Regions from separate parts of the Streptosporangium amethystogenes subsp. fukuiense genome, predicted to be linked through region 1. Evidence: riboswitches for the same ligand, from Rfam matches in the RefSeq annotation. Region 1 holds a riboswitch; the other holds the start of a gene.
What was found. A riboswitch is a leader RNA that binds a small molecule or an ion and turns the genes downstream of it on or off. The one in region 1 is predicted to bind cobalamin.
Positions count from the first base shown of each region.

Region 2: another riboswitch for cobalamin. It lies ahead of ACFQVD_RS04095 (ribonucleoside-diphosphate reductase subunit alpha); the one in region 1 lies ahead of bluB (5,6-dimethylbenzimidazole synthase).

Region 1 is NZ_JBHTEE010000001.1:2,091,911-2,096,304, forward strand. It holds gene ACFQVD_RS08960 (hypothetical protein) at 1-912, opposite strand, end outside; gene ACFQVD_RS08965 (hypothetical protein) at 1,297-1,443, shown strand; gene bluB (5,6-dimethylbenzimidazole synthase) at 1,817-2,461, opposite strand; cobalamin riboswitch at 2,492-2,690, opposite strand; gene ACFQVD_RS08975 (hypothetical protein) at 2,997-3,500, shown strand; gene ACFQVD_RS08980 (hypothetical protein) at 3,533-4,394, shown strand, end outside.
Region 2 is NZ_JBHTEE010000001.1:964,547-968,940, forward strand. It holds gene glmS (glutamine--fructose-6-phosphate transaminase (isomerizing)) at 1-460, shown strand, start outside; gene ACFQVD_RS04090 (tripartite tricarboxylate transporter substrate-binding protein) at 587-1,609, shown strand; cobalamin riboswitch at 1,614-1,815, shown strand; gene ACFQVD_RS04095 (ribonucleoside-diphosphate reductase subunit alpha) at 1,932-4,157, shown strand; gene ACFQVD_RS04100 (ribonucleotide-diphosphate reductase subunit beta) at 4,233-4,394, shown strand, end outside.

The DNA.
Region 1 (4,394 bases):
GATGGAGACCTCGCCGATCAGACGGCGCGTGATGGCCGGAGCACCGCCGTGCACGTTCTCGTCGAAACCCGACGGGCAGACCAGATCATGCAAGAGACCAACAGGGTCGGGCCACGGCCTCATGTCCTTGCCGTAGACGGACGGCGGAGGCAGGGCCGCGGCCATCATGGTCGAGGTGGCCCGCGAGGTGACGCCGGCCGGGGCGGGCGCGGAGGGGGCGCCGCCCACGGCGGCCAGCACGGACGCCGCCGCCTCGGTGCCCTGGAGCAGCGGGCTCTGGCCCGGCCTGCCGCCTGCCTCGAACGCCCAGGCCCACGACACCTCGGCCAGCAGCGCGCCGCGTGCGGCCACGATCGTCACCCTGGCGCCCGAGTCGCCGTACTCCGTCCAGCTCTCCGTGGTGACCAGGACCCGCACCCCGTGCCACCCCCAGCGATCGAAATCGGCCACGTCACTGATCGCATCGCCCTCCCGAGGGCGGCGGCCACACTCCTCGGCGCCGCGCCGGGTCGCCGCGACCAAGCGGCTCGCCTGATCGGGTGAAGTGATCCAGAACCGTACCTCCAGCGGATCGGCCACCTCCGGAGCGTGCAGCTCGCCGGTGTAGGCGGGCACGCCCTCAGGCGGCAGCCGCGCCTCGATGCCCTGCTTCTGCTCCGGCCAGCACCAGTGCAGGAGGGGCGTGTCCAGGCTCATCGCGAAGGGGGCGAAGGTGAGGTCCGGCAAGAAGCTCTCGAAGACCTCGTCGTCCAGACGGTCCCGCAGTCGCTCGGCGATCTCCTCGGCCGAGGCCGCCGCGTCCGCGGGCATCGGCAGCGCAGGCATCTTCAACTGGTCGAAGCCACCCAGGGTGAACAACAAAGTGGCGGCCGCAGCCGCGATGCGCAGCCCAGGACGCCTGGAAAGATCCACAACGGACATGATGCCGTACACCCGGCCAAGTTCACCGGAAAGCGATCAAGGAGCTCTTTCCGACCTGGCCCGCTCCTCCCGAACGTGTCCCCGGCCGCCAAGTAGCGGCACGGCTCTGTTTTCGGAAGTGCCGAGCTGGGCTTTCACCCTTGCGTTATGTGTGTTCTCCGAAGCAGTGGTCATTTCCGCTTGGGGTCGCTTCCGAGAAAACGATCTTCTTAGAAGCCCGATGACCCGCGCACATAGACCTACTTTGGGGCTGGGGCCGTGTTCGGGAGAAGCACGCCATCTACGGTCGCAACCCCGACGGGCGATCGTCACGGCCTCGCCACGATCCCTCGAAGTCGGGGACATGGCCGGGGTCCGCGAGTCAGGGGCGGGGCCATGCGAGAGGTGACCTTGCCGGGTGGTCCTTTGGGCGGGGCGACGGTACCCGGGCCGATGGTGCTGGCGGACGAGGCGTTGGAGACCGGGGCGTTGGAGACCGGGGCGTACATGGTCGTCCCCGGTGAGGAGCGTCGGGCGGTGTAGGAGCCGCTCCAGGACGCCGATCCCTGGATCTGGCACTACCGCGGAATGCTGTCGCTCTGACGTTGCTGGGTTGGGCGGCCCCGGTGAGCGGGACCGAGCGCGCGTGGCGGCGGCGGCCGGGACCGGCCTCCAGGCCGGTCCCGGCCGCGCGGCGGGCCGCGCGGCCGTGGGGCCGCCCCTTGACCCCTATGGGGGTCCCCGTAGTAATCGCGGAAAATACAACGGATATGGGTCTGCCTGCGTAGATAGAGCTTGACCCGCCATCCACATGATCATGTTGCCAAGGAGTCTCCGCAGATCAGCGGCGACATCGTTGGATTCACAGCAATTACTACCGGAACCCCTTGTAGATGGTGGCGTCAGGTTGGGTGAGTTAACGGTGGCCGAGGCCGCTCGTCCCCCATTGGTCGTGATGGATGGCGGCGGCCAGCGGGCGCCGTCGCCGCCATCCGTGCCGTTCCAGATCAGGGGCCTCTTCGAGGTGGGTGACGGGACCGAGACACAGCCACGCGACCGGACGGATCTGAACGGGGATACCGAGCAGGTCCCGCACAAAAGGCTCACGGTAGAACGACACCCAGCCGATGCCGAGCCGTTCGGCGGTCGCGGCCAGCCACAGGTTCTGGATGGCCAGGCACACCGAGTACAGGCCGGCGTCGGCGATGGCGTGGCGGCCGAGCACCGCGGGACCGCCCCTGTCCTGGTCATAGGTGACCACGACGGACAGCGTCGACTCGCGCACCCCGTCGATCTTGATCTGGGCGAACCGCCGGGCGGCCTCGTCATCGAGGGTGGCGGCGAAGGTCGCCCGCTCGTGCTGGACGTGGTCGTGGAAGGCGCTGCGGATCTCGGCGTCGCGCACCACGACGAAGTCCCACGGCTGGGACAGCCCGACGCTGGGGGCGGCGTGAGCCGCCGACAGCACGCGGTGCAGCACCTCGTCCGGCACGGGTCCGCCGGTGAACTGGCCTCGCACGTCGCGGCGGCGGTGAATGACATCGTAAAGCTGGCTGTTCATGGGCAGGCTCCCGCTGCGTCGTGCCCCTGGCGGGGCGATGGGCGCGAGGCCGGTCTTCGGACTCCCGGATCAACGCCTGACCGCCCGCCTTCCCAGCCCTTACGAGCCAGTGGCTGTGCTTCGCACGTGGACGGCGGCTTCCCGGTCACCGCGGCGGGCCCGTGCCGGAATCACACCGGCTTCCCGATTCTCCTCGCGACCGCAAGGCACCTCGCAACAGTTCGCCGAGAGTACGATAGTTGATCACCTCACCGCTTGCGATTGTGGCCGGGCCGGGCCGGGTCCTTGACCCCTATAAGAACAATTCGGCAACTCGCTCCAAGAGATCGTTGTCAGGTCTCATGATCTGCGCGACAGATCGTGCTCAGGATCTGTGTGACACTTCGCCGAGTGCTGGCGGACTGGAAAGCGGCGACGCCTCTGATCAGGGACACGCCAGGCGTGGCAATCTTGCTTTGCGTATTCGGATCGCTACTTTTTGCATGCGTCTCGTTGATGCGCGCACCCTGATTCGTTTGTCCGCAGGAAGAGGAACATGCACCACATCCGCATATCTGGCTTCTTCGTCATGCTCACCTCGGCATTGGCAATCGCCTGCGCCCCTGTCCCCGCGGCCATGGCCGTCACCTCCCCCGTGCTTCAGGCGGATCCTCCCAAGGAGGAAACCTGCCCCAACGGGCAGCCGAAACCGTGCGGCGCCCAGGAGGAACGCGGCGGCGTCGACGCCGACCGAGAAGAGACCAAGAAGGACACGGCCAAGGCCAAGGAGGACATCGCCGAGGCCAAGAAGAAGGTGGAGGAATGCCCTCCGACCTCCAAGCAGTGCATGGAGAACCTCATCGGCGACGGCGGCCAGCAGCGCAAGGACCTCGACGACACCCGGCAGGCGCTGGCCAACTTCCGGCCCGCACCCTCAGACAACGCCGCATCCGCCATCGCCGAAGCGTGTGACGAGTTCGCCGCGGGCCTGCCTGCCGCACTGCGCAACTCCCCTGACTTCTCCCAGCTGACCGGTGTCTGCGAGCTGATGAACCCATGACCGCCGTGAACTCTCCTCTTCGTTGGACACCGATGGTTTTCACCGCCGTCCTGGTCGCGCTCGTTCCGGCGACCGCCTTGGCCACCCCCGCACCCGGTGTGCCCGACGTTCCTGTCGCCCGGGCCTTCGACGGCGACAAGCCGCTGCCATCAGTGGACGAGGCGGTCAGGCGGTGCGCGGAAAATCCCGGCGCCTGCCGCTTCCGTATCGACTCACAGGCTTCCGGTGAGTACTACAGTGCCGTGAAGTCCCTGGGCAACGCGGTCATCAACTGCACCAAGGACCCGATCACCGTGGAACGCCAGGTCACCTTGCGTACCGGCAGCACAGATAACCTCGGTGGTGAGATAACCGGCAACATCTCGGTCGAGGGGCAGGTCAACGCCTCCGGCGAGGTCTCCGCAGGGGTGTCGGGAGAAGGTAGCGGGACCTTCACCACACCCAACACCCAGCAAGGGCCATACGCGGCGTTCAGTGCCAAAGGAGGGGCGAACGGCAGCGGAAAGCTGGCGGGCTCGCTCGGCGCCAAGGGCGCCTTCGAGGGCGCCTTCAAGCTCCACTACCAGCGCAGCTGGACCACCGAGAACACCGAGGCGACCCAGTACACCACCACCGTCCGCTCGGGCGACGCCCTGGTTTTTGGGGCCAGCTCCGCCATGCAGCGGGTCGCGGGAAAGATCACCATCGGCGGCCTGCAGGTGCGCAACGTCACGGTCGACGGCCCCTCGACCGTGAACACCAGCACCTTCGTCGCCGACACCTTCACCGTGCCGGGCGACACCTGCGACCGGTTGCGGCCCGCGAGCAAGACCGCCGTGGAAGACACCGTCAATCGCGGATTCCGCAGGGCTGATCGCTCAACGATCCTTCCCGCGCTGCCGCAAGGCGCGCGGC
Region 2 (4,394 bases), 1.1 Mb from region 1:
CCAGGAGCTGGCGAAGAAGTACGCCGAGGCGCCGAGCATGATGTTCGTAGGCCGGGTCCGGGGGTATCCGGTGGCCCGCGAGGGCGCACAGAAGCTCAAGGAGATCTCCTACGTGCACGCCGAGGCGTACCCGGCCAGCGAGCTCAAGCACGGGCCGCTGGCGCTGATCGGCCCGGACATGCCGACCGTGGCGATCGTCCCCGACGACGAGCTGCTGGACAAGAACCTCACCACGCTGGGTGAGATCCGCGCCCGGGGCGGCCGGGTGCTCATGGTCGGTCACCGCGCGGTGGACCTCAAGCTGGCCGACGACTGCGTGGTGGTGCCCAGGAACGAGATCGAGCTGGACCCGATCCTGCTGTCGATCCCGCTTCAGCTCTTCGCCTACCACGCCGCCGTGGCGCTGGGGCGGGACGTCGACAAGCCCCGCAACCTGGCCAAGAGCGTCACGGTGGAGTGAGAGGGCTCCCGGGGCGGCCGCCGACGGTGGTCGCCCCGGCCGGGGGCGCGGCGACCCCCGACTGGTAACAGATAGCGATAAGGCGGTAACCTATGGTATAGGGGGTTCTTGGGGGAAGGGGCGCTTATGCGCCGTAGGAGGTTTTTCGCGCTGGTCGCGGGTGCCATGGTCGTCGCGGGCTGCGACCTGAACGGTGACTCCGCCGACTCGGCCGTGGGCCGCCTGAGCATCCTCGAACCCACCGCCGACGGCCACGGCTGGGACGGGATCGCGGGCAGGCTCGCCTCCGTCCTGGTCCTGTCGGGGCTGGCACGCTCCGCCATGGCCGTCGAGCGGCCGGGGCCCCTGGGTTCCGTCCCGCGTGACGCGTTCGGCGCCGTGCGCGGCTCGTTCGCGCGCGAGGGCAGGCTGCTCGTCGCCGCGATGCCGATGGTGACGGCCGCGGAGATCGCCAACACCGCCGCGGTGGTGGACGCCACCACCCCCCTCGCCCGCCTGGTCGGCGACTGGACGGTCCTGGTCGTCCCCTCGGACTCCCGGCTGCGCACCTTCGAGGACTTCGCCGCGGAGCTGCGCCGCACCCCGGCGGCGCTGACGGTCGGCGGCCGGCCGGAGGGCGGTTCCGACCACGTGCTCTACGGCATGATCGGCAAGTGCCTCGGGGTGGACACCCGGTTGCTGGAGTACGCGGGGTTCCACGGTGCCGAGGACGCGGCCGAGGCGCTCCAGGTCGGACGGGTCGCGGCCCTGCTGGGGTCGGCCCGCGCCCTGCGACCCGAGATCGCCGCGGGCCGCCTGCGTCCCCTGGTGGTCTCCTCGGGCAGCCGGCTCGACGGGATCGACGCGCCGACGCTCCTGGAGGTCGAGGTCCGGCTGGAGTACAGCGACTGGTGCGGCCTGCTGGGACCCAAGGGCATGGGCCAGGCGGACCGGGACGCCGCGATCGCCCTGTGTGACAGGATCGACGCCGCGCCGCGCTGGCGCGCCCTGTGCGCGGCCAATGGATGGAGCCGGGTCTACCTCAGCGGTGACGAGTTCCGTCAGTGGCTCTTCACCGAGACGGCCCGCACCCGCGGGGTGCTCCACGAGCTCGGACTGCTGAAGTCTTCCGACACAACTTGTTGGGGTAGTTGCGTCAGACGCCCCTAGATGTAGGATCCTGCTCGTTGCTGGTTCGCCCCGGGAGGGGCGAGGCAAGAGGGAACCCGGTGAGATTCCGGGACTGCCCCGCAGCGGTGAACGGGAACGAAAGCCGTCATGTGAGCACTGGGTGAACCATGCCCGGGAAGCGACGGCCGGTAGGCACGCGCAGGGCGCCCGTGAGTCCGAAGACCTGCCGGTGACGTGATTGTCCAGGGCCTCGTGGGAGGGCCCGCGGAACGAGGCGGTCCGGCGTGCCCGGGATCGCTCGCGGACGCGTGCCCCTCCGGCGGAGCCACAGGGGGAAGTTCGAGCGAGCGAGGGACACCACGTGACACAGGTATTGGCGGAGACGGCGGCGGAGAGCGCGGGGAACGCGCCGGTCGATCGCAGGCAGGCCATCGACGAGGCCGCCGCCCGAGTGATCACCGACCCCGAGAACTCCAAAGTCGCCGCCGCGCTGCTGGCCGAGCTGATCGCCGACGAGGCCGCCGAGCACGGCGTCCGCGGCTTCTCCGAGTCGGTCGCCGCGACGCACGAGGCGGGGTTGATCGCCGACGGGCTCGCGGAGTTCGTGGCCGCCCATGCCGGGGTCCTGGACGCGCTCATCGAGCCGGACGCCGACGCCAGATTCGAGTACTTCGGGCTGCGTACCGTCTACGACCGCTACCTGCTGCGTCACCCGCGCACCCGCAAGGTGCTGGAGCGCCCGCAGCACTTCTTCCTCCGGGTGGCCTGCGGCCTGTCCGAGACCGTCGAGGAGGCCGCCGAGCTGTACGCGCTCATGGCCACCCTGTCCTACCTGCCCAGCTCGCCCACGCTGTTCAACTCAGGCTCGCGCAGACCCCAGCTCTCCTCGTGCTTCCTGCTCGACTCGCCCCGCGACGAGCTGGAGGCCATCTACGAGCGCTACGGGCAGGTCGCGCGGCTGTCGAAGTACGCCGGGGGCATCGGGATCGCCTGGAGCCGGATCCGCTCGCGGGGCTCGCTGATCCGCGGTACCAACGGCCATTCCAACGGCATCGTGCCCTGGCTGCGCACCCTGGACGCGAGCGTCGCCGCGGTCAACCAGGGCGGCCGCCGCAAGGGCGCGGCCTGCGTCTACCTGGAGCCCTGGCACGCCGACGTCGAGGAGTTCCTCGAACTGCGCGACAACACCGGCGAGGAGGCCCGCCGCACGCACAACCTGAACCTGGCCAACTGGATCCCCGACGAGTTCATGCGCCGGGTCGAGGCCGACGGTGTGTGGTCACTGTTCGACCCCAAGGAGGTCCCGCACCTCACCGACCTGTACGGCGCCGCGTTCGACGACGCCTACCGGGCCGCCGAGGCCGAGGGCCGGTTCACCGCGCAGCTCCCCGCCCGCACCCTGTACGGCCGGATGATGCGCACACTCGCGCAGACCGGCAACGGCTGGATGACCTTCAAGGACGCGGCCAACCGGACCTCCAACCAGACGGCCAGGCCCCAGAACGTCATCCATCTGTCGAACCTCTGTACCGAGATCCTTGAGGTCACCAGCGACGCCGAGACCGCGGTCTGCAACCTCGGCTCGATCAACCTGGCCGCCCACCTGTCTCCGGGTTCCGAAGAGGGGATCGACTGGGCGCGGCTGCGTGCGACGGTCCGCACCGCCGTGCGGTTCCTCGACCGCACCATCGACCTGGGCTTCTACCCGACCCCCGAGGCGAGGGCCGCCAACCGGAAGTGGCGTCCGATCGGGCTCGGCCTGATGGGCCTGGCCGACGTGCTGTTCGCGCTGCGACTGCCCTTCGACTCGCCGCGCGCGCTGGAGCTGTCCACCCGGATCTCCGAGGAGATCGCGCTCGCCGCCTACCGGACCTCCTCGGACCTGGCCGTCGAGCGTGGCCGCCATCCCTCGTACGAGGAGACCAGGGCCGCCGCCGGGGTGCTCCACCCCGACCACTACGGGGCCGCGACGTCGGCCGCGTGGACGGAGCTTCGGGAGCGGATCGCCGGAACGGGGCTGCGTAACTCGCTGATGATCGCGATCGCGCCCACGGCCACGATCGCCTCCATCGCCGGTTGCTACGAGTGCATCGAGCCGCAGGTCTCCAACATCTTCAAGCGCGAGACCCTCTCGGGTGAGTTCCTCCAGGTCAACCGCTATCTCGTCGCCGACCTGCGGGCCCGGGGGCTGTGGACCTCGCGGATCCGTGACGCGATCAAGCGCGCCGACGGCTCCGTCCAGGACATTCCCGAGATCCCCGCCGACCTGAGGCTGCTCTACCGGACCGCCTGGGAGCTGCCGCAGAAGGCGCTGATCGACCTGGCCGCCGCGCGCACCCCGTACATCGACCAGTCGCAGTCGCTGAACCTGTTCATGGCCACGCCGACCATCGGCAAGCTCTCCTCGATGTACGCCTACGCCTGGAAGTCGGGCCTGAAGACCACCTACTACCTGCGCTCGCGCCCGGCCACCCGGATCGCGCAGGCCACCGTGGCGGCACCGGCGGCCGGGGAGGTCCCCGTCCTCGACCCCGAGGCCGTCGCCTGCTCCCTGGAGAACCCCGAGTACTGCGACGCCTGCCAGTAGACCTGCCGGCGGCCCGTCCAAGGGCACCCCGTCCCTCCCAGCCACCCCTCGGCCACCCCGAAAGGCGTTCTCCCGATGTTGCTCGACCCCGGCATGGATCTCACCCTGCGGCCGATGCGCTACCCCGAGTTCTACGAGCGCTACCGGGCCGCGATCCGCAACACCTGGACCGTCGAGGAGGTGGATCTCGCCTCCGACCTGGCGGACCTGGCGAGGATGACCTCCGAGGAGCGTCAC